One region of the Noviherbaspirillum sp. FW303-A3 genome, then DNA from elsewhere that is predicted to be linked to it. Evidence: predicted binding sites of a transcription regulator. Region 1 holds the regulator's gene; the other holds the start of a gene.
The links. Region 1 encodes NrdR, which represses ribonucleotide reductase genes. Its sites were predicted from a motif close to CACNANATNTNGTG; they were not measured.
Positions count from the first base shown of each region.

Region 2: the regulator NrdR is predicted to act here: its motif matches at 9,791-9,804, upstream of AC3WOY_RS18285 (ribonucleoside-diphosphate reductase subunit alpha).

Region 1 is NZ_JBYTAZ010000001.1:1,068,254-1,083,383, reverse strand. Features, by position in the region: gene AC3WOY_RS05305 (NAD(P)H-dependent oxidoreductase subunit E) at 1-864, opposite strand, end outside; gene AC3WOY_RS05300 (HupE/UreJ family protein) at 1,171-1,755, shown strand; tRNA gene AC3WOY_RS05295 (tRNA-Lys) at 1,856-1,931, opposite strand; gene ybgF (tol-pal system protein YbgF) at 2,044-2,793, opposite strand; gene pal (peptidoglycan-associated lipoprotein Pal) at 2,907-3,431, opposite strand; gene tolB (Tol-Pal system beta propeller repeat protein TolB) at 3,469-4,740, opposite strand; gene tolA (cell envelope integrity protein TolA) at 4,747-5,613, opposite strand; gene AC3WOY_RS05270 (ExbD/TolR family protein) at 5,610-6,047, opposite strand; gene tolQ (protein TolQ) at 6,047-6,748, opposite strand; gene ybgC (tol-pal system-associated acyl-CoA thioesterase) at 6,828-7,247, opposite strand; gene AC3WOY_RS05255 (SDR family NAD(P)-dependent oxidoreductase) at 7,294-8,040, opposite strand; ZMP/ZTP riboswitch at 8,191-8,295, shown strand; gene glyA (serine hydroxymethyltransferase) at 8,385-9,629, shown strand; gene nrdR (transcriptional regulator NrdR) at 9,771-10,241, shown strand; gene pilV (type IV pilus modification protein PilV) at 10,315-10,884, shown strand; gene AC3WOY_RS05235 (PilW family protein) at 10,900-11,841, shown strand; gene AC3WOY_RS05230 (pilus assembly PilX family protein) at 11,844-12,497, shown strand; gene AC3WOY_RS05225 (type IV pilin protein) at 12,475-12,936, shown strand; gene AC3WOY_RS05220 (GspH/FimT family pseudopilin) at 12,943-13,494, shown strand; gene ribD (bifunctional diaminohydroxyphosphoribosylaminopyrimidine deaminase/5-amino-6-(5-phosphoribosylamino)uracil reductase RibD) at 13,567-14,631, shown strand; gene AC3WOY_RS05210 (riboflavin synthase) at 14,644-15,130, shown strand, end outside.
Region 2 is NZ_JBYTAZ010000001.1:3,789,799-3,804,928, forward strand. Features, by position in the region: gene ffh (signal recognition particle protein) at 1-52, opposite strand, end outside; gene AC3WOY_RS18245 (ABC transporter substrate-binding protein) at 345-1,478, shown strand; gene AC3WOY_RS18250 (sensor histidine kinase) at 1,612-3,435, shown strand; gene AC3WOY_RS18255 (sigma-54-dependent transcriptional regulator) at 3,440-4,762, shown strand; gene AC3WOY_RS18260 (cytochrome C assembly family protein) at 4,859-5,668, shown strand; gene AC3WOY_RS18265 (PP0621 family protein) at 5,665-5,913, shown strand; gene AC3WOY_RS18270 (sensor histidine kinase) at 5,910-7,592, shown strand; gene AC3WOY_RS18275 (sigma-54-dependent transcriptional regulator) at 7,627-9,087, shown strand; gene ampD (1,6-anhydro-N-acetylmuramyl-L-alanine amidase AmpD) at 9,084-9,686, shown strand; gene AC3WOY_RS18285 (ribonucleoside-diphosphate reductase subunit alpha) at 10,034-12,943, shown strand; gene AC3WOY_RS18290 (ribonucleotide-diphosphate reductase subunit beta) at 13,038-14,225, shown strand; gene AC3WOY_RS18295 (histone H1-like repetitive region-containing protein) at 14,751-15,065, shown strand.

The sequences.
Region 1 (15,130 bases):
GTATTCGCCGCGCAGGTAGAGGAAGCCGCGGCGCGCATTGATGACGGACGCGCAGATGGTCATGCCTTCAAACACCTGGTCGGCGCATGAGGTGAGCAGCACCCGGTCCTTGAACGTGCCAGGCTCGCCTTCGTCCGCATTGCAGACGACATAGTGATCGGTCCCGGGGGCCTTGCGGCACAGTTCCCACTTCAGCCCGGTATGGAAGCCCGCGCCGCCGCGGCCGCGCAGGTTCGACGCCTTGATCTGTTCCAGCATGCCGTCGCTGCCAAGCGCCAGCGCAGCCGCGATCGCTTCGCCGGGCTTGAAGCCATCCTTCAGCAGGACGTCGGCACGGCGGATATTGTCCGTGACCTGGAAGAAGCCGGACGGCCAATGGTCGACGGGCACTTCCTTGCGGATCAGTTCGCAGATCTGGTCGATGCGCTCCGCCGTGAGGCGGGTAATGGCGCGCGTGTTGACCAGCATGGCAGGTCCCTGGTCGCACATGCCGGTGCACGAGGTGGTATCGATGCTGACCAGGCCATCCGGTGAAACCTCGCCGCGCTTGATGCCGAAATGGGCCGTCATGCGATCAAGCAGGGCCATGTTGTCGAGCATGCGGTCGGTGATGTTGTCGCTGAAGAGGACGCGATACTTGCCGACCGGTTCGGTATAGAGGAAGGAGTAAAACCCTGCGACGGCTTCGATCTTGGTGCGCGGCACCTTCAGTGCGGCTTCCAGGCTGTCGATGATGTCAGGCGAAATCCATCCGCGCTGCTCCTGCACTTCGCGCAGGATCTGCAGCATGTAGGTGGCGTCGGCGCCGTAGCGGTCGACGATGGCGCGGACACAGTGGTCGGCGTCTGTGCGCGGGGCGGTCATGTCTGTGCGGGTCCTTGGAAAAACGACAGGGCGGAAGAATCTTGTGTATGAGGCGGGATGTCAATCAAGCGGATCAAATAAAGCGAAAGGTCTTGTCCTGCGACAGGTTCTTGCCTGTCCGTCATTGCTCGGTACCCCTTTGGCATGTTGTCCATGCGCCTGAATTGTGCATGACGCAAGTCTCGTGCCGGTTCGCCAGGACGTCGGTACGAATTCTGCAAATTCCTTGATCTGCGCGCTATCGCGTGCACGACGTGGATGCCTAGAATGCGCGTCCGCTTAAACATGAAGTCACAGGGAGAACACATGACACTGCCGCTGAAAATGGCTGGCGTAGCCGTACCGGCGGCGCTTATGGCCGCTGTGCCGGCCTTCGCGCACAACGAGGGAATCCTTCACGCAACCGGATTTGCTGCCGGTTTCACGCATCCGCTTTCAGGCTTGGATCACTTGCTGGCAATGGTGGCGGTTGGCTGGTGGGCGACGCAGAACCAGCGCCGGGCGATGTGGATACTGCCGCTGGTGTTTTCGATGATGCTGATGACAGGCCTGATTTTGGGAATAAGCGGTATTCATATTCCCATTGTTGAGAGCGGCATTGCCGGTTCGGTCCTTGCGCTCGGACTGCTGATCGCCTTCACGGTGCGCTTGCCGGTTGGAACGGCTGCGACGCTGATCGGTGGATTCGCACTGCTGCACGGTCTCGCGCACGGCATCGAGATGCAGGCAGGTACGTCGGTCGGTATGTATGCGGCAGGCCTGATGTTCGCTACCCTGGCATTGCATGTGGCGGGTGTGCTGGCTGGAAGGGCAACGCTGTCGAATCGCGCCGCGCGTCTTGTCGGCGCTGCCGTTGCCGCGATAGGAGCCTGGCTGCTCGCCTTTGCCTGAGCAGACGCACAGCGTCAGAAAAAGCTGCTCGGTCGAGCGGCTTTTTGTTGGGCGCTACAAATGAAAACGGCTCCCATCGCTGGGAGCCGTTTTGTTTTTCTGGTAGGCCGTGCGGGACTCGAACCTGCGACCAACGGATTAAAAGTCCGCTGCTCTACCAACTGAGCTAACGACCCGAAAGAACGAAATTATATGGAAGTTTCATGCTACCTGTCAAATCACTCATGTTAATTTTTTTCAGGAGCAAGAATAATGCGTCCGGCGGGGAATTTGCCGCCGGGGCAAAACTTACTTCAATACAGCCAGACGCTCCTTCGCCGTCTGCGCTGCCGGCGCATCCGGATACTGGGCGATCAGGGTTTCCAGGGTTTTCTTTGCCGCGGCCTTGTCCTTGAGCTCCATGTAGCAGCTCGCGATATTGAGCAGCGCGTCTGGCGCCTTGGGATTGTCCGGATAGTTCTTCACCACCACCTGCTGCGCCGTGATCGCGTTCTTGTAGTCGCGCTGGGCGTAGTAAGTGTTGCCGAGCCAGTATTGCGCCGAAGGGGCAAGGCCGGATTCGGGGTAACGGCGTGTGAAGTCGTAGAAAGACGCGCCGGCATTGCGGTAATCGCCGGCCTTGAAGTAGGCGAGGGCGGCATCGTACGCCTTCTGTTCGCCCTGTTCCATCATGACTTCCTTGCCGTCGATCGTGACCTTCTGCGGCTCGAGCTTGCGCACGCGGTTGTCGAGATCGACGTAGAAATCCTTCTGGCGCTTCTGCGTGTTCGCCAGCTCATTGGTCAGGATCTCGATCTGGCCGCGCAGGCGGGCGATTTCCTGGCGCAATTGTTCATTCTGGTTGTTCAAGTCGAGGCTGTTGCTCTTGTCCGCCTTCGCGTTGATTTCCGACTGCATGTTGTTGAGCCGGGCGCGGATGTCGAGAATGGCCTTGCGCGCCTCCTCGTCCTCGAACAGCGCCGCCTGCGATTGCAGGGGCAGCAAAGAAAACGCGGCCACGAAGGCCGCTGCAAGTGATGATTTGATGGTCTTGTTCATGATCGCTCTTGAACGCCTCGTAACCGGTTGTGCCCTTGTCGGGATCCCCTTCCCGCAGAGCAGGGAAGGGGGCGGGGGATGAGTTTTGGAGACCGCCACCCATCACTGCAGTATTACTGATAAGCGATGTCGGCGCGGCGGTTTTCTGCCCATGCAGCTTCGTCGCTGCCTTGTGCCTTCGGCTTCTCTTCGCCGAACGACACGGCTTCCACTTGCGCGTCGGAGACGCCGAGCAGGTTCAGCGACTTGCGGACGGCTTCAGCGCGCTTCTGGCCCAGTGCCAGGTTGTACTCGCGGCCGCCGCGTTCGTCGGTGTTGCCCTGGATGATGACCTTGCGGCCCTTGTTTGCAACCAGGTACTTGGCGTGGGCTTCGACCACCGGCTTGAACTCGTCCTTGACGATGAAGCTGTCGTAATCGAAGTAGACGCTGCGCTTGGCCAGGATACCCTTCGGATCGTTCAGCGGGTCGGTGGAACCGGTGGTGATCGGAGCAATGGTACGTGCATCGGCGGTGCCGGTCGGGGTGGCGCTGCGCTCTTCTACCTTGACATTGTCATCCAGCTTGACCGAAGAGCCGCAGGCGGTGAGTGCAAAAACGCCCGCGAGCATGAGGGCAAGAGTGGTGGTGTTACGCATTAGTGGTTCTCCCAAGTAAAAATTTCCAAAACCCATATTATTTCATGAACGGGCCCCATGTGGGCTCCCGGATGTCGCCTGTCTGGGTTGTCAGGCGGTGTTTGACGCGGCCATCCACCGACACGACGGCCAGCGCGCCGCGACGGCCTGCTTCGGTGGCGTACATGACGTACTTGCCATTCGGCGAGAAGCTCGGCGACTCGTCCTTCGCCGTGTCGGAAATGCGCAGTTCCTGGCCGCTTTGCAGGTCGAGGATGTACAGCTGGAAACGCCCTTCGCGACGCGAGATGTAGGCCAGGCTCTTGCCGTCGGGGGAGACGCGCGGGCTGATGTTGTAGCTTCCCGAGAAGGTGATGCGCTGCGCATCGCCGCCATTGACGCTCATGCGGTAGATCTGCGGTCCGCCGCTGCGGTCGCTGGTGAAATAGACGAACTGGCCGTCGGCGGAAAACTGTGGTTCGGTCTCGATACCGTTGGTGTTGGTCAGCTGGCGCAGGCCGCTGCCGTCGGCATTGACGATATAGACTTGCGTAAAGCCGTTGCGCGACAGGGCCAGCGCCAACCTGCTGCCATCCGGCGACCACGAGGGCGCGGAATTGCTGCCGCGGTGGTTGGCGATGATGGTGCGCTGGCGGCTGGTCAGGTCCTGTACGTAGACCACCGGCTTCTTGGCTTCGAACGACACATAGGCGACCTTGGTGCCGTCCGGCGACCATGCGGGCGAGATGATCGGCTCGTTCGAGCGCAGGGCGACCTGCGTGCCTTCGCCGTCGGAATCGGCTACTTCAAGGCGGTATTCGTTGCCGGACTTGGTCACATAGGCGATCCGCGTCGCAAAAGCGCCGCGCACGCCAATCAGCTTTTCATAGATGTCGTCGGCGATCTTGTGTGCAGCCACGCGGAGCCGGTCCGGTCCTGCTACCTGGCCAAAACCGGACAGGTTCGCCGACTTCACTGTATCCAGCAGGCGATAGCGCACGTCGTAACGGCCATCCGCCAGGCGGTGCACGCTGCCGACCACCAGTGCATCCGCGCCCTGGGCCTTCCACTCGCCATAGTTGACCGGAGTGGTTTCCGACATCGTGTTGCCCGTGTCGAGGATCTTGAAATAGCCGCTGCGCGCAAGGTCGGCCTTGATGATCGCCGTGACCTGGTGCGGCGCCATGGTCTCGTCGGCAAAGCCGGCAATGGCGATCGGGATCTGGGTCGCGCCGACGCCGGAGGTTTCCACCCGCAGCTGCGCCTGCGCCAAGCCGGAGAGGCAGAAGGCGAAGACGGCGAACCCGCGCAAGAAAAGATTTTTCATCATGGTTGCTTACTGGTCTTTCGGTTTATGGATGCCAATAAAAGTAGCGGGGACAGAGCCGGACTTGTCCCGAGGATAGGGCTGCGAACGCTCGATCGCGCGGGACACTGCTTCGTCAAAGCCGGGTACACCCGAACCCTTCAGCTTGCGTATGCCCGCTACCGAGCCGTCCGGCAACAGACGAACCTCATATTCTACCGGCGGGTTGCCCGGCAGGCCTTCAGGCACGATGAACGCGATGTTCGAGCGGATCTTCGCCGCGATGCGTTGCACGTAATCGCCGTCGGCGCGGCCGCCTTGCGACTTCGGTGCTTCGCCCGTGCCGCCAGTGCCTACGGCGCCGGTCATGCGCTTCAGCTCATCCTCGCGCATTTTCGCCAGCAGCTTTTGATCGGCTTCTTCCTTGCGCTTCTTGTCTTCGGCTTCCTTCTTCGCCTTGTCCGCCTTTGCCTTTTCCTGGCGCTTGGCTTCCTCCAGCTTGGCCAGCTTTTCCTTTTCTTCCTCGAGGCGCTTCTTCTCCCGGGCTTCTTCTTCCAGGCGTTTCTTCTTTTCTTCTTCCTTGCGCTTCTTTTCCTTCTCCAGCGCGATGTCAGGCTTGACGACCGGCGGCTCCTCGACCTTAGGCTTCGGCGGCTCCTTGATCACCGGCTTGGGATCCGGTTCGGGTTCCTTCTCCTTCGGCGGCTCCGGCAACGGCGCCGCTTCGCGCGGTACCGGATCCCAGACCTCGGCTTCGATCGTCACCGGCGTCTCGTTCTGCCAGGCGACACCGATCCAGAGGAACAGGAATAGCGCGGCATGGACCAGCGCCGCAAAAGTGAGCGCACGTCCGCCGCCGGGTTCCTTCGGGACGATGTACGGGGTTGCTTCTGTCATTGCTTCGTCGCCAGCCCCACGCGGGTAATGCCGATTTTCTTGGCTTCCGAAATCACCTGGATCACTTCGTCGTACTTGATGTCCTTGTCCGCCGAAATCATCACCGGCAGTTCGGGATTGGCTGTGTGCATGGTCTTCAGTTTCTGTACGAGCGCGCTGCGGCCGCCGACCTTCTCGGGCTGGGCGCTGGCGCCCTTGCCGCCATTGAGGCCGATGGTCGCGGTGGTGTCAGGCTTCAGCGAAATCTGGATGTACTCGGTCGGCGGCAGCGCGGATTTCGCCGCCGTCGGCAGGTTGATGACGCCGGGATTGGTGAGCGGCGCCGCGACCATGAAAATCACGAGCAGCACCAGCATCACGTCGATGTATGGAACGACATTGATTTCCGACTTGAACTTGCGGCTGCGTCCGCCTCGCATGGAGCTGTTGGCCATCAGCGTACCTGTCGCTGGAGGATGTTCGAGAACTCTTCGATGAAGCTCTCGAAACGGATCGCCAGGCGATCGATGTCGTGCGAGTAGCGGTTGTAGGCGACGACCGCCGGGATCGCGGCGAACAGACCGATCGCAGTGGCGATCAGCGCTTCCGCGATGCCGGGCGCCACTGACGCCAGCGTTGCCTGCTGCACATTGGCCAAGCCACGGAATGCGTTCATGATGCCCCACACCGTGCCGAACAGGCCGACGTAAGGCGATACCGAACCGACCGAAGCGAGGAAGGCGAGGTGCGACTCCAGCGCATCCATTTCGCGCTGATAGGCCGCACGCATTGCACGGCGCGCGCCGTCGATCATGCTGCCCGGATCGACCGTTCCCTTGCCGGCGAACGTTGCCTTGCCCTTGATGAATTCGCCCATGCCCGATTCGAAGATGCGTTCCAGCGCGCCGCTCTTGCCGCCACTGCGGCGGCGGTTCGACGTTGCCTCTTCATACAGCGCGTTCAGGTTGCCGCCGGACCAGAAGGCGCGCTCGAAATCCTCGGTTTGCGTCTGGGCGCTGCGGATGGCGAACATCTTCCGGAAGATGTACGTCCAGCTCATGATCGACACGAGCAGCAGCAGGGCCATGACGAGCTGCACCAGCAGGGAGGCATTGCTGATCAGGGAAATGAAAGACAGGTCTTGAGTGACAGTCATGTGTATCTGTTAAATGTTTGCAAATGGGTCCCGCGGCACGACCTGCTGCATGGGCGCAGTCGTCGCGAGGCGGGGAAATTCATCCAGTATTCTTTATCCGGTCCAGTACTTCTTCCGGGATGGGGCTTGGCCGGAATGTGCGCGTATCCACGCAACCGACCTTGATGCGTCCGCTGGCGAGCAGCTGGCGATCCTCTCCCTCGATGCGCCAGGCTTCTTGTATGAATTGCACGGAGGCACGTCCGAGCCGTTCGACAACGACGGAGAGTTTCAGTTCATCATCTAATTTCGCGGGGGCATGATAATCGACCGCCGTGCTTTTGACCACGAACATTACATGATGTGACACTGTCAGGAGTTGCTGGCCGATGCCGGCTGCGCGAAGCCATTCGGTCCGCGCCCGCTCGAAGAATTTCAGGTAATTTGCATAAAAGACAACGCCGCCGGCGTCGGTGTCTTCGTAGTAGACCCGGATATTCCAGGTGAAATCGGAAGTCATCGTCGCCGGATCCGTTCTCCGCGACGTGTTACGCAGGATTCGTTCATCAGGTGTTTCGCTTGATATTGAAGGGAGAGAAGCCCTGGCAGGTGGGCATCATCTCGATGTAATTGATATTCACGTGCGGCGGCAGGGTCGCGATCCAGAACGCCGTCTCGGCGATGTCTTTCGCGGTCAGCGGCACCGTGCCCTCATAGACCTTGGCTGCAGCGGCGTCGTCCTTCAGGCGCACGTTCGAAAACTCCGTGCCTCCGCACAGGCCGGGCGCAATGTTGGTCGCGCGCACGCCGGTGCCGACGAGGTCGGCGCGCAGGTTCATCGTGAACTGGTCGACGAAGGCCTTGGTTGCGCCATACACGTTGCCGCCCGGGTAGGGATAGGTGCCTGCCACCGAGCCGATGTTGATGACGGTTCCGCGCCCGCGCGCCACCATGCCGGGCAGGATCGCGTGCGTCATGGTGACCAGGCCCTTGCAGTTGGTATCGATCATGGTTTCCCATTCATCGAGCGAAGCCTTGTGCGCCGGCTCGATGCCGAGCGCGAGGCCGGCATTGTTGACGAGAACGTCAACCTCCTTCCATTCCACGGGGAGTGCCGCAAGCGCGGCGTTGATCGATGCCTTGTCGCTCACGTCCATGGCAATCGGCAGGAGCGATGTGCCGAGTTCGGCGGCGAGGTCATCCAGGCGTTCCTTGCGGCGTCCGGTGGCAATCACCTTGTGGCCTGCCTGGGCAAATCTGCGGGCCATTTCGGCGCCAAAACCGGAGGTTGCACCTGTAATCAGGACGATCATGTTGTTTTCCTTTCGTGCGGGCGGACGGTTGCCAAAATTGTAGCCGAAAGGGCGCACCTTCATCCGGCGGCATGCTCTCCGGCAGCAAATTCAGGATGGGGCCGGCCATCCTTGCCGAAAAATGGTGGCTATCTTACAATCTAGCTCCATTTCGTCTCACGTAACTGGCGAGAAGCCGGAGCAGCACTCCGGCGAAAAGGTGGGAATCCACCGGGGAACGTGAGACATCCATAGCCGTTCGCCTGGGCAGCCCAAATGGAATGCACGACTGAGGCTGCCTGTCTTCTTCCCTTGGCCCTCATTCGATTCAGGCAAACCCGATTTGCAATCGATTGGAGTTTTTCATGTTCGCAAAAGACCACACCATTGCCAAAGTCGATCCCGAACTTTGGTCCGCCATCCAGCAGGAAAACAAGCGCCAGCAAGATCATATCGAGCTGATCGCTTCCGAAAACTACACCTCGCCAGCCGTGATGGAAGCGCAGGGTTCCCAGCTCACCAACAAGTATGCCGAAGGCTATCCGGGCAAGCGCTACTACGGCGGCTGCGAGTACGTCGACATCGCCGAGTCCCTGGCCATCAGCCGCCTGAAGGAACTCTACGGCGCGGAAGCCGCCAATGTGCAGCCGAACTCCGGTTCGCAAGCCAACCAGGGCGTGTTCTTCGCCATGCTCAAGCCGGGTGACACCATCATGGGCATGTCGCTCGCCGAAGGCGGCCACCTGACCCACGGCATGGCGCTCAACATGTCCGGCAAGTGGTTCAACGTCGTTTCCTACGGCCTGAACGAGAAGGAAGAGATCGACTACGACGCGATGGAACGCCTCGCGCACGAGAAGAAGCCGAAGCTGATCATCGCCGGCGCATCCGCCTACGCGCTGCGCATCGACTTCGAGCGCTTCGCCAAGGTCGCCAAGGACGTCGGCGCCTACTTCATGGTCGACATGGCCCACTATGCCGGCCTGATCGCCGCGGGCGTCTACCCGAACCCGGTACCGTATGCCGACTTCGTCACCTCGACCACGCACAAGTCCCTGCGCGGCCCGCGCGGCGGCGTGATCCTGATGAAGGCCGAACATGAGAAGGCGATCAACTCCGCGATCTTCCCCGGCATCCAGGGCGGTCCGCTGATGCACGTCATCGCCGGCAAGGCTGTCGCTTTCAAGGAAGCGCTGTCGCCGGAATTCAAGGCTTACCAGCAGCAAGTCGTGAAGAACGCCGACGCGCTGGCAAAGACCCTGATTTCCCGTGGCCTGCGCATCGTTTCCGGCCGTACCGAATCGCACGTGATGCTGGTCGACCTGCGCGCCAAGAAGATTACCGGCAAGGAGGCTGAAGCCATCCTCGGTTCCGCACACATGACCTGCAACAAGAACGCCATTCCGAACGATCCGGAAAAGCCGTTCGTCACCTCCGGCATCCGCCTCGGCAGTCCGGCGATGACGACTCGCGGCTTCAAGGAAGCGGAAGCGGTCAAGGTCGGCAACCTGATCGCCGACGTGCTCGACAATCCGCACGATGCCGCTACCATCGAGCGCGTGAAGGCGGAAGTGAAGAAGCTGACCGACGCCTTCCCGGTCTACGCGTAAAGCCTGCAAATAACGTTACACTGATCGCCATCCCATGAGCATGGGATGGCGGAATTTGCAAAAAGATAACAAAATTGCTTTATTGATAATGCCGTGCGTGCCTTGAACCGGGCGCACTCAAGATAGGGCTGCGGCAGCGCCATGAAATGTCCCTTCTGTCACCACGAAGACACCCAGGTCATCGACACACGCGTGTCCGAGGAAGGGGACACCATTCGCCGCCGTCGGCGCTGCGCGCATTGCGACAAGCGTTTCACCACCTATGAACGCATCGAATTGTCGATGCCCGTCATCGTCAAGAAAAACGGCAGCCGTGCCGATTTCGACCCCTCCAAGCTACGTGCCAGCCTCATGCTCGCGCTCCGCAAGCGCCCCGTATCCGCCGAAGCCGTCGACGCCGCCATCCATCGCATTGAAGAAAAACTGCTTTCGTCAGGCGCGAGGGAAGTGATATCTGGCCATATCGGCGAACTCGTCATGCGCGAGCTCAAGCGCCTCGACAAGATTGCATACATTCGCTTTGCCTCCGTCTACAAGAGCTTTGAAGATGTAGCGGAATTCCAGGACGCGATCGCCGAAGTCGGCCGCGAGCGCAAAACTCCAGTCAAGTAAGCCTGTTTTCCCGCGCCGGAGATTTTGCACGCCAAAAATGTTGCATAAATGACAATTAATGTGGGGTGACAGAATGAAAGTGACGTTGACGCGCCAGATCGGCTTTTCCATGACGGAAGTCCTGGTCTCCATACTTCTCCTGTCTTCAGGCGTCGTGGGCACGCTCGGCCTTCAACTAGCCTCCACACGGACCACGCAACAATCGTCCTACCAGACGATGGCCTTGCTGCTTGCTGGTGAAATTGCCGATACCGTCGGCGCCATGATGTCGGATGAACGGTATGCAGGTGTTGTCGAACCCCTGTTCGACATGGACTACACATCGATACCCGGAGCACCGCCGGCGTCCGGAAGTTCCTGTCATTTTTCCATGTGCGGGGCGAGCGATTTCGCGGCTTTCGAAATCAATGAATGGAAAGCGCATCTCGCGGCAAATTTTCCCACGGCACGCCTGCGTGTCTGCCGGGACGGCAATCCCTGGAATGAAGAAGCGCATGCATACAAGTGGGACTGCAGCACCGATTCCGCCGAAGCCCCATTCGTGGTCAAGGTAGGCTGGAAGCTGAAGAATCCCGGCGGAAGCTATTCGACCGATGGCAGCAGTTTTCCGCCAAGCGTGGTCATCCCGGTTTCCTCGATTTAACGGAGGGCGGACCGCATGCGGAAAGTCACTGCTCGTCCCGCCGGACATGCGCGCGAATGCGGCGTGACACTCGTCGAATTGATGGTCTCGATGGCCATCGGACTGTTTGTCGTCGCAGTCGCCACCGTCGTGCTGGTTTCCGCGAAGTCCGGCTACGTCGCGCAAACCGAGAGCGCCCAGATCCTTGATACAGGGCGCCACGCAATCGACATCCTGTCCCGCACCGTCCGCCAGGCGTCCTACTTCCACTGGGATGGCACCGATTTCAGTTCTCTCTTGGCGGACGACGGGCCGGCTGTCATTGGGATGGATGCCCGCAGCCTGAAGAGCCGCTCCGAGGACATTTCTTCACCGGTTGCCCGTTCGATCAATGGAAGCGATGTCCTTGCTGTCCGAATTGGCGGTTCCGGAGACGGGAGCAATGGCGACGGCTCGGTACTGAATTGCGCCGGCTTCGGTATTGGAACGGGTGACGCATCGGCAAGGCGTGAGCGCGGGTGGAGCATCTTCTATGTCGCCGAAGACGTCAGCGGCGAACCGGAGCTGTACTGCAAGTATCCCGGCGAAGAGGGCTGGGCGGCGCAGGCCATTGCCCGTGGGGTCGAATCATTCCAGGTGTTGTACGGGCTGGACACGGATGGCGACGGCTACCCGAACTCGGTGGTGAACGCGTCGGCGGTTGACGCGATGGCCAAGGATCCCGCGGACAAGTACGGCCCATGGAAGAAGGTGGTCGAGGTGAAGGTGGCGGTTCTCGTTCGCGGCGCCAATGCCGTCACGATGGAGCGGGCATCCAGGGATTATGACCTCTTCGGCGAGCCTTATTCTTCTGCCCATGCGGCGCGTGACAGGGGAGTGCGGATACAGGTTTCGGAATTGCCCAAGGCGGTCCGGAATCGCGCACGCAAGGTGTTCGCGACAACCGTCTGGCTGCGCAATCGACCGCCTGGAGGATGAGCATGCGGCGAATTTTTCCGCTCGGGCGCGAGGAGGGCGCCGCGCTGATTGTATGTCTGCTGATGATGGTGGTCATTCTCCTGTTCGGAACATCCGCCGCGCAGGTCGCCATTCAGGAGGAAAAGGCGTCGCGCCACGAACGTGACCGGTTCGTGGCCTTCGCCGCGTCCGAGGCGGCATTGAAGGATGCCGAGCTCGATATCGAAAAATCCCTGAGAGTCGCGCTCTACATGAAAGAAGCGGCGGATCGTGCTGGAGGCTATTGCGAAGCGGGCGCGGCCAATCCTTTGCTCGGACTGTGCCGACCGGCCGCGCCGGACATGTTCCCCGTCTGGCAGCAACTCCACCATGACCCGGAGATGATCTCGGTCCCGCTCGGTTATTTCACTGGGCGGAGCAGTGCGCTGGTCGACAGTGCGACTCCGCCGCGCTACCTGATCGAGGTCTTTCCCGATGCGCCCCCGCATCCGGAAAGTGCGGACAGCCTGGCCAGGACAACCTTTCGGATCACCGCAATCGGTTACGGAAGCAATGAGCATACGCAGGTTGTACTCCAGTCATATTTCCGGAAAGCGGCGGACGGAACGTGGCGCAGGATGGGCTGGCGTGAAATCTTGAACTGGGAGGAACTTCGTGAAGCACTCGAACGCGAATAACCGGTCGCGCGGATTTTCACTGATTCAGATACTTGTTGCGCTTGCCGTCGCCGGGATACTGGCCGCTATTGCGTTTCCCTCCTACAAGGAGGCATCGCGCAAGGCGAAGCGGGCAGAAGGGCGTGCGGCGCTCTTGCAATTGATGCTCCAGGAGGAGCGATTCTATTCGCAGCGCAACAGCTACATCGCTTTTTCCGCTGGTTCCTCGGGTGAAGACGAAAAGCAGTTCAAGTGGTATTCGGGAAACAGCCCGGAAAGCAGCGCCTATGAAATCAAGGCGGAAGCATGCCCGGGCGACAAGATACGGAACTGTGTCCGCCTCGTCGCCATGCCCGGTACCGCGAACGTCAACGCAAGCTTCGAGGATCCGGTGTGCGGCAATCTTGTCCTTGCAAGCACCGGAGAACAGGACGCCAGCACGCCGGAATGCTGGAGGTGAGACAGCATGAGACGAGGTTCGCCATTTCTGCTGTGCCGAAACCGAGGATTCACGCTGGTCGAACTGGCTGTCACCTTCGCTGTCGCGGCTATCCTCTTTACCGTTGGCGTTCCCGGATTTCTCGGCTTGATCCGCGACACGCGGATTACCGCCGCAACAAATGATTTTTTTGCGGCGATCAACCTTGCCCGAGCTGAAGCCGTACAGCGTGGCGTACGCGTAGACATGGTGCCTGCCGGCGAAGAGGGCGACTGGGCGCAGGGCTGGGTCGTCTTCATCGACAAGAACCGCGACCTGCGGCCGGGCAGTTCGGACATCATCATTTTCAGCCATGGCCCGGCTCCTGCCGGCATGCGGATCACGGCCAGGCTGACGGATTCGACAGTACAATACCTCGCATACAACGGGGCAGGGCGCACACGCACCCATGAAAATGGGTACCGGACCCAGTTCGGAACCTTTACTTTCGAGCTGGCAAGCAAGGTCAGGAAAATCAAGCTGAACTTCGTCGGGCGTCCCCGCATCTGCAATCCGGAAATCGATACGGACACCTGCTAGCCTGCTCCATGCGGGCTCGGGCCCCACGAAGAGAACAGGCAACCAGTGAGAATCGACAACGATATCCAGGGCATGGAGCTGGCGCTCCAATGGGCAGCAAGATCCATGTTCATCACGACGCCCAACCCCCGCGTCGGGTGTGTCATCGCCAAGGACGGTATGGTGATCGGGGCGGGAAACACCCAGCCGCCAGGACAGGCACACGCAGAGGTGCAGGCGATGAATGACGCGCGGAACCGTGGTCACGATCTTCGTGGCGCGACCGTCTATGTGACGCTGGAACCGTGCAGCCATTTCGGGCGTACGCCGCCCTGTGCGGATGCCTTGATCAAGGCCGGCGTGGCGAAAGTCGTCATGGCGGTCGGCGACCCCAATCCGCTCGTCGGCGGGCAGGGGCGTGCGAAGCTTGAGGCAGCCGGCATTGAAGTCGTATCGGGCGTGCTCGAGGACCAGGCGCGCGAAATCAACATCGGATTCATGTCCCGCATGCGCCAGGGCAAGCCCTGGGTGCGGATGAAGGCTGCCGCCAGCCTGGACGGCAGGACCGCCCTGCACAACGGACTGAGCCAGTGGATCACGTCGACACCCGCTCGCGATGACGGCCACTGGTGGCGCGCGCGTGCATGTGCGATCCTGACCGGCATTGGAACGGTGCAGGAAGACGATCCGCAACTGTCGGTCCGTGCCGTAGAAACACCTCGCCAACCCCGGCGGATAGTCGTCGATAGCCGCCTTCAGATCCGCACTGATGCCCGCGTCCTCGAAGGAGGAGGCACATGGATCGTCACAGCCGTTTCGGACGCGGAAAAGGAAGCGCGTCTCCGCGACAAGGGCGCCGAGGTCATCCAGCTGCCGAATGCCGCCGGCAAGGTGGACTTGCCCGCGCTGATCAAGGAGCTTGGCGCCCGCCAGATCAATGAATTGCACGTCGAGGCCGGTTTCAAGCTGAACGGTTCCCTGATCCGAGAAGGATGTGTCGACGAACTGTTGCTGTACTTTGCGCCTAGCATCCTTGGCGACGCGCGCGGACTGTTCGATCTCCCCGCGCTCGAATCGCTCGACAGCCAGACGCGCCTTGCATTCCACGAAATCAAGCAAATCGGCTCCGATTTGCGTATCCTTGCCCGTTTTACCTGATCGGATTTGCCCATGTTTACCGGAATCGTTGCCGCTGTCGGCAAAATCACATCCATCACTCCGCTTGGCAGTGAGCCGGACGCCGGCGTGCGCCTGACCATTGATGCAGGCGGCCTGCCGATGGACGATGTCGCCCTCGGCGATTCGATCGCACTGAACGGCGCATGCATGACGGTCGTCAGCAAGACGGAGACGGGGTTCACCGTGGACGTGTCCCGCGAGAGCCTGAATCGCACGGCCGGGCTGGACAGTGCGGGCGAGGTCAACCTGGAGAAGGCGCTGACACTGGCCGACCGTCTCGGCGGCCACCTTGTCTCCGGCCATGTCGACGGCTTGGGCATCGTGGGCAAGTTCGAGCCGGTCGGTGAATCGATGGAACTGGTTATCGCCGCGCCGAGGGAGCTGGCGAAATACCTCGCCTACAAGGGATCGATCGTGGTCAACGGCGTCTCCCTGACGGTCAATCAGATCGAGGATACGACGGATGCCTGCGAATTCT
Region 2 (15,130 bases), 2.7 Mb from region 1:
CGCGCATCGTTTTGACGACTTTCGCCAGTCGTTGTGTCAGGTTGTCGAGCATGGATGACGATGTATCAAGAAAAGGGGGAGGGCCGGTGCGGAAAGCCTGGCCGCAGGGACAGCCTCCATTTTACCCGATGCCGCATCCATTCCCTGCGGCAGTGCCAAGGCGGAAATCCGCATAAGCCGTCGTCGCGGTGTGCGGTTTTTCGTCCGCAGAAAGCTGTCTCGGCCCGATTTCACGTGATGTGGTCGTACCGGACATGGTGGCACAGAGGCTGCATGGAATGCGTCCGCTTAACCGGATGCAAGTTTGCCAGGTTCATTTGACCGTTACTTTGCGAGGAAAATTCATGGCAGAAAACTGGACGAAGGCGCTTATCGCTGTGTTTGCCTTCGCTGCAGCAACCAGCGCCGCGGCCGAGGACGGCGTCACCGACAAGATGATCCTGATCGGGCAAACCGTGCCGCTGACCGGGCAGATCGCCGGAGCAGTCAAGGAGATGAACGAGGGAGCCCGGACGTACATCGATTCCATCAATCGTACCGGTGGCGTGCATGGGCGAAAGATCGTGCTGCGGACACTGGACGACCGGTTCGATCCGGCCATCGCTGCCGCCAACGCCGCCAGGCTGGTGCGCGAGGAACGCGTCTTTGCCATGTTCCTCAATCGCGCGACGCCGCACACCGAGGCCATTCTTCCAGTGCTGCTCCCTGGCAGTGTGCCATTGGTAGCGCCGAGCACAGGCGCCGCCGTCTTCCATTCGCCGGTCAACCGCCTGTTGTTCAATGTCAGGGCGAAATACCAGGATGAGGTCATCAAGGCGGTGGAGCACTTTTCCACGGTGGGCGTGCGCGAGATCGGCATCGTGCATGTCGACGACTCCTTTGGCAGGGATGCGCTGGCCGGGTTCGGCGCGGCGATGAAGGCGAACGGACTGCGGGCGGCGCTCGTCGCGAAGTTCGACCGGGCCAGGCCAGACATCCAAGCGACCATGCGGGCGGCGCTCCAGGCCAATCCCCAGGCGCTCATCATTGTCGGTTCGGCGACTACGACAACCGAATTGATCAAGCGGCTGCGCGCTGCCGGCAGCAGGATGCAGGTGATGACCTTGTCGAACAATTCCTCGCAGTCCTTCGTCAGGAACCTTGGCGCCGATGGCGTCGGCGTGATCGTGTCGCAGGTGACCCCGGCGCCGCACTTGGTGTCGACTCCGCTCGGCCAGGAGTTCAAGTCGGTCGCAGCTGCCGGCGGCGCAACCGTTTCCTATGCCGCAATGGAGGGCTTTGTCGCGGCGAAGGTGCTGGTCGAGGGGTTGCGCAGGGCGGGGCGCAACCTGACCAGGGAATCCTTCATTCGCGCGATGGAATCGATGCGGAAGGTCGACCTGGGTGGCCTGCTCGTGACCTACGGGCCGGACGACCATACGGGCAGCGAGTTCGTCGAGCTGACCATGATCGGGAAGGGCGGCCGCTTTGTACGGTGACCGACGGCGGCACCGATGGATGTTCGCAGGGGGTAATATTACGAACGATTTCCATGTATTGAACGACAGCCATCCGTTTTCCGCGGACGGCGGCACAGGCATCTCCTTTTCAGAGGACGGCACGGAAGACCGAATGTTCAGCAAACGCCCTGCGCTCCTCATCCTTGCGGCAGCCTGCGTGCTCGCCGTCGTCCTTGCAGCCTACCTGGTGGCGGCGCACAGGGCGCGCGAGGACATCCACGCCGCCGGCGACCGCCAGCTGCAAATCATCGCGCTCGATCTGGAGTCGGTTCTGGAAAAGTTCGAAACCCTGCCCTATACCCTGGCCTACCATCCTGATGTGCCGGCGGCCGTCGTGCGCCCGGACGACCGCGAGCTCATCCAGCGCCTGAACCTTACGCTGCAATCGATCCAGCGCCAGGCCAAGGTCAGCGCCATCTACTTGATGGATCGCAGCGGCAACACCCTCGCTTCCAGCAACTGGGACCTTTCGCTCAGCTTCGTCGGCAAGAACTTTGCATTCCGACCGTATTTCCGCGATGCGATGGAAGGGCGCGCAGGGCGTTTCTACGGCATCGGCAGCACTACCAGCGAGCCGGGGTACTTTATCGCGCAACCGGTCTATCCGCTCGGGGCGTCGAAACCTTCCGTGCCGGTAGGTGTTATCGCCGTCAAGATCAGTCTGTCCGAGTTCGAGGAAACCTGGCGCAGCAGCGAAGAACCGATCGCGCTCGCCGACGCCAGCGGCGTCGTCTTCCTCAGCAACAGGATGGCGTGGCGTTACCACAGCATGCGTCCCCTGGACGAAAAGGAAAGAAAGTATCTGGGCGGCACCCTGCAGTACGCCGGACAGAACATCCTTCCTATCGCCACCTTGCCGAAAGCGGAGCAGGCCGGCTTCGACGAGCATCTTGCCAAGCCGGTCGGCCGTCTGGGCTGGCAGCTGATGCTGTTTCCGTCGCAGGCACGCATCCAGCGGCCGGCCGCACTGGCCGCACTCGCGGCAGCGTTGCTGGCCGCCGTCGCCGGGATTTCCTATTGGGCGGTGCTCCAGCGGCGCAAGCGTCTGGAGGAGCGCATGGCGTCGCGCCAGGCGCTCCAGCGCGCGGCGGAGGAACTCGACAGGAACATCGCGCAGCGTACCCGGGAGCTGCTCGACGCCAACCAGCGCCTGGAATCCAAGTATGCAAAACTGAAGGAAACCGAACACCTGCTGCGAACCACGCAGAACGAACTGGTGCAGGCTGGCAAGCTGGCGATGCTGGGGCAGATGGCCGCCGGCGTGACGCATGAACTGAACCAGCCGCTGGCTGCGATACGCGCCTTCGCTGACAACGCGGTGACTTTCCTTGCAAGGGGGCAAGGCGACAAGGCGGGCGAGAACCTCGCGCAGATCAGCGCCGCCAGCGCCCGCATGGGCGCCATCATCGGGCAGCTCAAGGGCTTTGCGCGCAAGAGCCATGAAACGGTGTCGACGGTCGACCTGGCGCAGGCCGTCCAGGCGTCTGCCATCCTTCTTGAAAGCGATTTTCGCCGGCACGACGTGCAGTTCGAGGTCGACATCCGGCAGCCGGCGCAAATCACCGGCGACGCGGTGAGGACGGAACAGGTGCTGATCAACCTGCTGCGCAATGCGCTCGATGCCGTCGAAACGGCGCCGGTACGCAAGGTCGAGGTGATCCTCGAGCGTGAGGGAGGGGATGCGCTGGTGCGGATCCGCGACAGCGGCGCGGGCATTCCGGAGCAGGTGGCGCCGCACTTGTTCGAACCGTTCTTCACCACCAAGGCATCGGGTAAGGGATTGGGACTGGGACTGGCGATTTCATCGTCGATCGTGCAAGCCATGAACGGACAGTTGACCGCGCAGAACCATGCCGGCGGCGGCGCCGAGTTCGTGGTGCGGCTGCCGGCCGCGGAGGTGTCATATCAGGAGGGAGGCAAGTTTGTCGCTGCATGAAACAATGGGTGAAGTCGTCCTGGTCGAGGATGAGCAGGCGGTCCGCATGGCGACCGTGCAGACGCTCGAGCTGGGCGGATTCGAGGTGCGTGCCTGCGAAAGTGCGGAACTGGCGCAATCATGGCTGCATGCAGGATTCGGCGGCGTGCTGGTGACCGATGTGCGCCTGCCGGGGCGATCCGGCCTGGAATTGCTGGCCGATGCGGTTGCCAGCGATCCCGACCTGCCGGTGATTGTCGTGACCGGCCATGGCGACGTCAGCATGGCGGTGGATGCCATGCGCGCCGGCGCCTACGATTTCATTGAAAAGCCGTTTGCCGCCGAACGCCTGCTGGAAACGGTCAGGCGCGCGCAGGAAAAGCGGCGGCTGGTGATGGAGAACCGGCGCCTGAAAGCGGCATGGGCTTCACACCCCGACATGCCGGCACTGATCGGCCAGTCTCTCGCGATCGAACGCATCCGCACCCTGATCCGCTCGGTCGGGCCGACGCCGGCGGACGTGCTGATCAATGGCCAGACCGGCACCGGCAAGGAGGTCGTGGCGCGCCATCTGCATGGCGCGAGCGGCCGCAAGGGCCCCTTCGTCGCCATCAACTGCGCCGCTTTGCCGGAAAGCGTATTCGAAAGCGAAATCTTCGGGCATGAGGCCGGGGCTTTTACCAGTGCGATGAAGCGCCGCATCGGCAAGCTGGAGTATGCAAACGGTGGCACGGTTTTCCTCGATGAAATCGAAAGCATGCCGCTCGCCTTGCAGGTGAAGCTATTGCGGGTGCTGCAGGAGCGCCGCCTGGAAAGGCTGGGCGGCAACGATCCGATCCATGTCGACTGCAGGATTATTGCCGCCAGCAAGGCCGACCTGCTGCGGCTGAGCGCGCAGGGCGGGTTCCGCGAGGACCTGTATTACCGCATCAGCGTGGTGGGAATGGAGCTCCCGCGGCTGGCCGACAGGCGCGAAGACATTCCCTTGCTGCTTGCCCATTTCGTGCAGGGAGCGGCGCTGCGCTACCAGCGGCCGGTGCCGCAATGGGGCATGGCGCAGATGGCGGAATGGCAAGTGCGCGATTGGCCGGGCAATGTCCGCGAGTTGCGCAACTTTGCCGACCGCCTCGTGCTCGGTGTGGCCGAAATGCCAACAGCACCGGACGCACAGGCCGGCGACACGCTGCCGCAACGGGTGGATGCCTATGAGCGCGCACTCATTGCGGAAGCGCTTTCCTCGCAGGAAGGCAATGTCGCTGCGGCCGCGGACCGTCTCGGCATCCCGAAAAAAACCCTGTACGACAAGTTGAAAAAGTATCAGCTGACCGCCGGCAGGACGCAGGATTGACGAACCGGCACCGTCCCATGCTTGTTCGTTTCCTTCCGGTCCGGCTGCGGTCAGACATGGTGTAAACTCAGGGTCTGTTTACCTCCCTTTTCGTCAATGCATACCTATTTCTTCGTCCTGGCGGCACTGCTGTATGCGACCTGCGCATTCTTGCCGGCCAGGCAGCGCGGCGTGATTTCCGCCGGTACGGCCGTCGCCTGGCTGCTCCACGGCGGCGCGCTCTGGGTCGACATGGTCGGTCCCGGTTCGCTGCGCATCGGTTTCGCCATCATGCTGTCGGCGACCCTGTGGATTTCCGTCGGTGCGTACTGGCTTGAAAACCGCAACCTGACGCTGGACGGCCTGCGCGTGCTGGTATTGCCCACTGCCGCGCTCGCCGTGATTCTCCCGGTTCTTTTCCCCGGCAGCGTTGTTCCGCTCGAGGGCAAGTCCGTGTTGTTCCCCTGGCATGTGGCGATTGCCATCCTGGCCTACAGCAGCCTGACCATCGCCGCCTTCCACGCCGTCCTGATGGCGTTGCAGGAGTCGCGCCTCCATGCGCATCCGGGGGCCGTGCAGCACGGATGGCTCGGACTTGCAATCGACCGCCTTCCGGCGCTGCTGACCATGGAAAAGCTGCTTTTCCGCCTGATCGGATTCGGTTTCGTGCTGCTGACCCTGACTGTATTGTCCGGGATCGTGTTCTCCGAACAATTGTTTGGCATCGCCTTCAAGTGGGATCACAAGACGATCTTCACGATGCTGTCCTGGGTATTGTTCGGCGCCTTGCTCGCGGGCCGCTTCTGGCGCGGCTGGCGCGGAAAGACCGCACTGCGCTTCACCCTGACCGGTTTTGCAACCCTGCTGCTCGCCTATGTCGGCAGCCGCTTCGTCATGGAAGTGGTGCTGCACCGGGGCCTTGCATGAAGATCCTGTTGTGGGTGCTGCTCGCGTTCGCTGTCGCGATGTGGCTGACTCACAGCAAGAAACAGCGCGTGAAGGCTGCGCGCGACAATCCGCCGCCGCCGCCCGGTACGCCCGAAGCGATGGTGTGCTGCGCACACTGCGGCACCTACTTCCCGGCTTCGGAAGCCGTCACCGTGCCATCCGGCATGAAGTTCTGCTGCGAAGAGCATCGCTTGCAGCATTCCGCATCAGACACCTCCGCATGACGCGCGTCAGGATGCACATCCCCCGGCTCAAGGCAACCCGCGAAACATTCTGGCGTACGCTGCAAACATTCTGCGTGACGCGGATCGTGATCGCGGTCGTCCTGCTGGTCTATTTCGGCTTCAATGCCGTTCGCGGTGTGGAAGCGGTCGAGGTCACGGACAGCTGGGACATGTTCGTCGCCTACGGGTTGGTGGCCGTGCTCTTCGCGCTGTCGTCGGTGTACTGGCAGCGGCATTTCATCACCCAACTGCTGATCCAGCTCATGGTCGATATCGCCGCGATTTCGCTGCTGTACGTGTCGGCCGGCGGCGCGCGCAGCGGGCTGGCGATCCTGTACCTGTTCCCGCTGGCCGGCGCGGCGGTGCTGGCGCCGCTGATCCTCGCGCTGTTCTTCGTTTCCGTCGTCACGCTGATCATGCTGTCGGAAAGCGGCTACCAGTTGCTGCATTCCATGTCCGACGTCTCTCCGTCGCGTGCCGGCCTGTACGGCGCAGCGTTCTTTGCCGCGATCTATGTGATCAACCGCCTCGCAGCCAAGCTCATCAAGCAGGAGAGCCTGGCGGCCCAGCGCGGGCATGAACTGCAGGTCCAGGAAGCCATCAACCGGCTGGTGATTGCCGACATGGGCGACGGCATCCTGGTGGTCGGCGCCGATACCGAAGTATTCGCCGGCAATCCGGCCGCCGAGCGCATGCTCGGGTTTGCCATGCCGAAGGGCAAGGCGCGCTGGAAGATCGCCGACTTTCCGCCGCTGATACCGATCGCCGATGCCTTCTTTGCATGGCGGAACCGCCAGGAGGCGGATGACGATGCGTCCACGTTCGTCATGATCAAACCCGGCGATACGACCAGCAACGTGCCGCGCGACCTGCGGCGCGAGCTCGTCACACACCTGAAGCTGCGCTTCGGGAAGGTCGAGAGCGCCGGCCTGGCCGAGGACCGCTCCGTCATTTTCGTGCAGGACGTCACCGAGATCGAGAACCAGGCGCAGCAGCTCAAGCTTGCCTCCATGGGGCGGCTGACGGCCAGCATTGCCCACGAAGTGCGCAACCCGCTATCGGCCATCGCGCATGCCGCCTCCCTGCTGAAGGAGGATGTGGCCGAGCCGACGCAAGTGCGCCTGCTCAATATCGTCGGCGACAACGTGGTTCGCCTGAACCAGATGATCGAAGACATCCTCAAGCTCTCCCGCAAGGCACATGCGAACAGCGATCCGCTGGAGCTGGAGCCCTTCCTGGGCGAGCTGCTGGACGAGTTCCTCGAAAGCCATCGCGTGCCGCCGGGCATGATCAGGTTGGGAAACATGGCAGGCAATCGCGTCCGGTTCGACCCCCTGCACCTGCGCGAAGTGGTGGTGAACCTGCTGTCCAATGCGCTTCGCTATGCCAGCGGGCAGGATGGCAGCATCCGCATGGAAGTGATTTCACCGCAGGCCAACCGCCTGGAGCTGCATGTACAGGATGACGGCCCCGCCATCACGCCGGAAGTAAGGGCGCACCTGTTCGAGCCTTTCTATACGACGTCCAGCAAGGGCACCGGGCTGGGACTCTACGTGGCGCGTGAATTGTGTTTGAATAACGGTGCGATGCTGGACTATGAATACCGCATGGGGATGTCGAGCGATGGCGCCGACGAGCCGAGCGGCCGATTCGTCATCAGCTTTGCCGTTCGTAACTGACCTCGCCTTGAGCTGAAGGAACTGAACCGCTGCCATGACTGCACCCCGTATCCTGGTCATCGACGATGAGGCCGACCTGCGTGAATTGCTCGAAATCACGCTCGTGAAGATGGGCCTGGACGTCGACTGTGCCGAGTCCATGGCCGCCGCGCGGGCATGCCTTGCGCAGGCTGAATATGCACTCGTGCTGACCGATATGCGCTTGCCGGACGGTGTCGGCATTGATCTGGTGCGCGAAGTCGCCAGTACCTGCCGCAACACGCCGATCGCGGTCATTACCGCTTTCGGCAGCGCCGACAATGCGGTTGCCGCGCTCAAGGCCGGGGCCTTCGATTACCTGTCCAAGCCGGTCGGGCTGGACCAGCTCCGCCTGCTCGTGCAATCGGCGCTGCGCATGCACAAGGCAGAGAGCGGTGCAGGCCCGTCCAGCAGTCCGTCGACCGAAATCCATTCCAGGCTGACCGGCCAGTCACCGGTCATGCAGGATCTGCGCTCGCAGATAGCGCGCCTGGCGCGCAGCATGGCGCCGGTGTCGATCACCGGCGAGTCGGGCAGCGGCAAGGAACTGGCCGCGCGCGATATCCATGCCCACAGCGCGCGTGCGGACAAATCCTTCATCGCGGTCAACTGCGGCGCCATCCCCGAGGCATTGATGGAAGCCGAGTTCTTCGGCTATCGCAAGGGCGCCTTCACCGGCGCCAGCGAGGATCGCGACGGTTTTTTCCAGGCGGCCAATGGCGGCACGCTGATGCTCGACGAGGTCGCGGACCTGCCTCTGCAGATGCAGGTCAAGCTGCTGCGCGCCATCCAGGAGCGGCGCGTGCGCAAGGTCGGCGCGACGGTCGAGGAACCGGTCGATGTGCGCATCATCAGCGCCACCCATCAGAACCTGGCGGAGTGTGTCGAGAAGGGACGTTTCCGCCAGGACCTGTATTACCGGCTGAACGTGATCGAACTGCGCCTGCCGCCGCTGCGCGAACGGCTCGACGATATCGGACTGCTGGCCGACGTGCTTCTCGAACGTCTCGCACCGGCCGGAGGAAAGGCGGTCCTGTCGCCCGAGGCGCTCGATGCACTGAAGTCCTACGCATTCCCCGGAAACGTGCGGGAGCTGGAAAACATCCTTGAGCGCGCGCTGGCCTTCGCCAACGATGGCGTGATCGAGGTTGGGGACCTGGCGCTGAAGTCCTGTCCGGTACCGGCGGAAGCTGCGCCACTGCCGCAACCCGCACCGGAAGAAAGCATCCTGGTGCAGCCCCCGGAACCGGTCGCAGCCGCGCCTCAACGCCCTCCCGCTCCGACGCCGGTCGTTCCCGAGGGCGAGCTGCCGCATTCGCTGCCGGACTATCTCGACGAAGTCGAACGCGAGATTATCCGCCGCGCGCTCGCAAAGACCCACTTCAACCGCACGCAGGCCGCCGAGCTGCTGGGCATCAGCTTCCGCCAGCTGCGCTACCGGATGCAGCGGCTGGACATCCACGAGCCGGACACATGACACGATTCCAACTGGGCGAAGATGGCTGGGCCGCCGGCGTGACGCGCTCGCCGTCGCCGAATTTCGATGTGCGTGCCGAGGGCACGGCGGTCAGCCTGCTGGTGATCCACAACATCAGCCTGCCTCCTGGCGAGTTCGGCGGTCCTTATATAGAGGACCTGTTCCTCAATCGCCTCGATTGCGACGCCCACCCGTACTTCGACCAGTTGCGTGCGCTGCGCGTGTCGGCGCACTTTCTCATCCGGCGCGACGGCACGGTGCTGCAGTTCGTGTCGGCAAACGACCGCGCCTGGCATGCCGGCATGTCCACTTTTTGCGGCCGCGAACGCTGCAATGATTTCTCCATCGGGATCGAACTCGAGGGCACCGACTTCGAGGACTTCGACCCGCGCCAGTACGAATCGCTGGCCTCGCTGACCCTCGCGCTGTGCGCGCGCTACCCCCTGGCCGATGTTGCAGGACACGAACACATCGCCCCCGGCCGCAAGACCGATCCCGGTCCCTTCTTCGACTGGCCGTATTTCCGCAAGTCCTTGATTCACAAAGGGCAGGGTGCGCAGATCGCACTCCTTCCGCGCTTCCCGCTCATGGTCGACTGAAAAAGTCAACGGGTTGTCGGCGTCAAAATTATTGCAGATCAAGTAAAAAAATATTGCGCTCTCCCAGAGCTGACACTAGAATTAGTCTCAGTCGCAACATATACCACTAGATATAGTGGTGTTGCGATTTCCCATTTATGGGCTGTTCAGCTTGTACCTCAGTGCAAAGTGTGTTGGCGGGCGAGTCCTGAACAGCTCCGCCCCCAGATGCGCAAAGCGATGCATGTCTTCGACATGCCGCAAGCGCCATCTGCAGTACGTGAACCCGGGTATGACCCGGCGTTCTAATTAATAACCATAAATAAGCAGCTGCATGGCTGCGGGCACCTATAGTCGAAGGAGGCTAGATGCATACGTCCCCAGAAATTTCCATGAAGTCCACCACCGAATTCGGTCTCGTCACGCCGCAAGCGCCGTCAGCCGAACCTCACGCGACGCTGTCGGTCAGCCTTGGCGACTACAAGATCATCCGCCGCAACGGCGCGGTCGTCGGCTTCGAGCCGTCGAAGATCTCGATCGCCATGACCAAGGCCTTCCTCGCCGTGAACGGCGGCCAGGGCGCAGCCTCGGCACGCGTGCGCGAGCTGGTCGAGCAGCTCACCTCCGGCGTGGTTTCGGCGCTGGTACGCCGCCAGCCTGCCGGCGGCACCTTCCACATTGAAGACGTCCAGGACCAGGTCGAACTGGCCCTGATGCGTTCCGGCGAACACGATGTCGCCCGTGCCTACGTGCTCTATCGCGCCAAGCGCATGGAAGAGCGTGCACAGCAGCAATCCGCGAAGGCTGTCGATGCACCGCAGTTGCACGTCACCGAAAACGGCCAGAGTCGTCCGCTTGACCTCAACCAGGTCCGCAGCCTGATCACGTCCGCTTGCGTCGGCCTCGAAAAGCATGTCGACGCCGAAGCCATCCTGGCCGAGACCGTCAAGAATTTGTACGACGGCGTGCCCGTCGAAGAGCTGCACAAGTCCGCCATCCTGGCTGCCCGCGCGCTGATGGAAAAGGACCCGGCCTATAGCAAGGTCACCGCACGCCTCCTGATGCACACCATCCGCAAGGAAGTCTTCGGCCAGGAAGTCGCACAGGCCGACGCGCAGCAGCACTATATTGATTACTTCCCGAAATTCATCAAGAAGGGCATCGCCGCAGACCTGCTGGACGACAAGCTGTCGCAGTTCGACCTGAAGAAACTGGCCGACGCCATCAAGCCGGAACGCGACCTGCAGTTCGGCTACCTCGGCCTGCAGACCCTGTACGACCGCTACTTCCTGCATATCCAGGGCACCCGCATCGAGATGCCGCAGGCCTTCTACATGCGCGTCGCCATGGGGCTCGCCCTCAACGAAATCGACCGCGAAGCCCGCGCCATCGAGTTCTACAACCTGCTGTCGTCCTTCGACTTCATGAGCTCGACGCCGACGCTGTTCAACTCCGGCACCCAGCGTTCGCAGCTGTCCTCCTGCTACCTGACCACCGTGTCGGACGACCTGGACGGCATTTACGAAGCGATCAAAGAGAACGCATTGCTGGCAAAGTTCGCCGGCGGCCTGGGCAACGACTGGACCCCGGTGCGCGCGCTCGGTGCTCATATTAAAGGCACCAACGGCAAGTCCCAGGGCGTGGTCCCGTTCCTGAAAGTGGTTAACGACACCGCCGTCGCGGTCAACCAGGGCGGCAAGCGCAAGGGCGCGGTTTGTGCCTACCTGGAAACCTGGCACATGGACATCGAGGAATTCCTCGACCTGCGCAAGAACACCGGCGACGACCGCCGCCGCACCCACGACATGAACACCGCGAACTGGATTCCCGACCTGTTCATGAAGCGCGTGATGGAAAAGGGCGAGTGGACCCTGTTCTCGCCGTCCGACGTTCCCGACCTGCACGACAAGTTCGGCCGCGCCTTCGAGGAAGCCTACCTCGGCTACGAAGCCAAGGCGGCCCGCGGCGAGCTGAAGCTGTTCAAGAAGATCCTGGCCATGGACCTGTGGCGCAAGATGCTGTCCATGCTGTTCGAGACCGGCCATCCGTGGATCACCTTCAAGGATCCGTGCAACATCCGTTCCCCGCAGCAGCATGTCGGCGTCGTCCACAGTTCCAACCTGTGCACCGAGATCACGCTGAACACCAACGATTCCGAAATCGCGGTCTGCAACCTCGGCTCCGTCAACCTGCCGGCACACATGAAGGATGGCAAGCTCGACCACGCCAAGCTGCAGAAGACCATCCGCACCGCGATGCGCATGCTGGACAACGTGATTGATATTAACTATTACGCCGTCAAGAAAGCGCGCGACTCCAACCTGCGCCACCGTCCGGTCGGCATGGGCATCATGGGCTTCCAGGACTGCCTGCACATGATGCGCGTGCCGTACGCCTCGATGGATGCGGTGGAGTTCGCCGACCGCTCGATGGAAGCCGTCTGCTACTACGCCTACTGGGCATCGACCGAACTGGCGGAAGAGCGCGGCCGTTACAGCTCCTACCGCGGTTCGCTGTGGGATCGCGGCATCCTCCCGCAGGATTCCCTGAAGCTGCTGGCCGAAGAGCGCGGCGGCTACCTGGAAGTCGATACCTCGGAATCGATGGACTGGGCATCCCTGCGCGACCGCATCAAGACCCACGGCATGCGCAACTCGAACTGTGTGGCGATCGCGCCGACCGCGACGATCTCCAACATCATCGACGTGTCCGCCTGCATTGAGCCGACCTATCAGAATCTGTATGTGAAGTCGAACCTCTCCGGCGAATTTACCGAGATCAACGAGAACCTGGTGCGCGACCTCAAGGCACGCGGCCTGTGGGACGAGGTGATGGTTGCCGATCTGAAGTACTTCGACGGCAGCCTGGCCAAGATCGATCGCATTCCGCAAGACCTGCGCGACATCTACGCCACCGCGTTTGAAGTCGATCCGAAGTGGCTGGTCGAAGCTGCCTCGCGCCGCCAGAAGTGGATTGACCAGGCGCAATCGCTCAATATTTATATGGCGGGCGCCTCCGGCAAGAAGCTCGACGAGACCTACAAGCTCGCCTGGTTGCGCGGCCTGAAGACCACCTACTACCTGCGCACCATCGGCGCGACCCACGCCGAGAAGTCGACCTCCAAGGCCGGCGCGCTCAACGCGGTGTCGGCCAACATGGGCGGCACAGCGGCGGATGCCTTCGCTACCGGCATGGCTATCCCGACCGAAGTCGCCGGTCCGGTGTGCACGCTGCGTCCGGGCGACGCCGGCTTCGAAGAGTGCGAAGCCTGCCAGTAACACGCCGCATGTGAACGGCGCGGCACACCCGCCGCGCCGTTTCCTTGAACATCACGCAACGACAACTACAATACCTCTGTAAGGAAGAACAGCCATGCTAAGTTGGGATGACGAAGCAACTCCTGTCGCAAAACCCGCTCAAGCTCCGCAACCGCAGCCGGCGCTCGCCGCCGTGACGCCCTCGGTCCTGCGCTCCAGCCCATCCGACATCGCACTGAACCCGGCACTGGTCACCAAGCCGCAAGCCGCCGCCGGCGACGCAACCCGCCGCGTGAATGCCGCCGACAAGCGCATCATCAACGGCCAGACCGACGTCAACCAACTCGTCCCGTTCAAGTATAAGTGGGCCTGGGACAAGTACCTGGCCGGCTGCGCGAACCACTGGATGCCGCAGGAAATCAACATGCAGCGCGACATCGAGCTGTGGAAGAACCCGAACGGCCTGACTGAAGACGAGCGCCGCGTCATCAAGCGCAACCTCGGCTTCTTCGTCACCGCCGACTCGCTTGCCGCCAACAACATCGTACTCGGCACCTATCGCCACATCACCGCGCCGGAGTGCCGCCAGTACCTGCTGCGCCAGGCATTCGAGGAGGCAATTCACACCCACGCCTACCAGTACATCGTCGAGTCGCTCGGCCTGGATGAAGGCGAGATCTTCAACGCGTACCACGAGGTCGATTCAATCCGCGACAAGGACGAATTCCTGATCCCGTTCATCGACGTGCTGACCAATCCCGAATTCAAGACCGGCACCGTCGAAGCGGACCAGACACTGCTGCGTTCGCTCATCGTGTTTGCATGCCTGATGGAAGGTTTGTTCTTCTATGTCGGCTTCACGCAGATCCTCGCGCTCGGTCGTCAGAACAAGATGATGGGAGCGGCAGAGCAGTATCAATACATCCTGCGTGACGAGTCGATGCACTGCAATTTCGGGATCGATCTCATCAACACGATCAAGCTCGAGAACCCGCACTTGTGGACTGCAGAGTTCCGCGAAGAGATCAAAGCGTTGTTTTTACGTGCAGTAGAGTTGGAATATCGCTACGCAGAGGATACAATGCCGCGTGGAGTACTCGGATTGAATGCACCGATGTTCAAAGGGTACTTGCGATTCATCGCGAATCGTCGCGCACAGCAGATCGGACTCGATCCGCTGTTCCCGCAGGAAGAGAATCCCTTCCCGTGGATGAGCGAGATGATCGATCTGAAGAAGGAGCGCAACTTCTTCGAGACTCGAGTGATCGAATACCAGACCGGTGGTGCACTGAGCTGGGAATGAAGAAGAACCGATCGCGAGTAGATAGCTTCAAGCGGATGGAGAGACAGCAGTCGACTCGCCATCGGTAAAGCGGAAAGAGACTGCAAAACCGAGAGGCTACAACCGAACTTAATGGACAGTAGACGAACGATTCGATCTTCTGTGATTCAGCCGCTGTGCTCGACTCCGTCGGGCAAGGCGGCTTTTTCTTTGAAAAACCTGTTGGGTTTTCAGAAACTGTATTCCCACGCCGGCTTTGCTGCCGGCGTTTTTTTTGGCTGCGAGGATCGCAGCGCCCTCTGAGCGCGCGACCAGGACCTCCGTCACCGCCGACGCGCGGCAGTGACTTCAAGAAGAGAGGCGTAGTCAATTGAGGCTGAAGTGCTGCATGTCTGAGGTGATGCAGCAGTTCAGCTGGTGCCGAATTCATTAGCGCAAACAGAAGTTTGCTTGTGCCGATGAATAATCCGCGTGGATCATCGCGATGGTCGATGCGGGTTTCCAACCTCGTAGTTTGAACTTTCTCATCACGTGAAGGAGAAACAAATGGCAACAGCAAAGAAACCCGCTGCTAAGAAAGCAGCCGCGGCGAAGAAGCCGGCCGCCAAGAAGGCAGCAGCTCCGAAGAAGGCAGCAGCAGCTAAGAAGCCGGTAGCCAAGAAGGCAGCAGCAGCCAAGAAGCCGGTAGCTAAGAAGGCAGCAGCAGCCAAGAAGCCGGTAGCTAAGAAGGCAGCAGCACCGAAGAAGGCCGCTGCCAAGAAGCCGGCAGCCAAGCCTGCCGCTGCAGCAGCTGCTCCTGCTGTGAAGACTGTGCTGAACCCGGCAGCGGCCTGGCCGTTCCCGACCGGCACCCGTCCGTAATAGCTTCGAGCTTGCTTGGATGCCTGATTAAGTTCAGGCAAAATGCCCGTGGTGTGGCTCTTGCC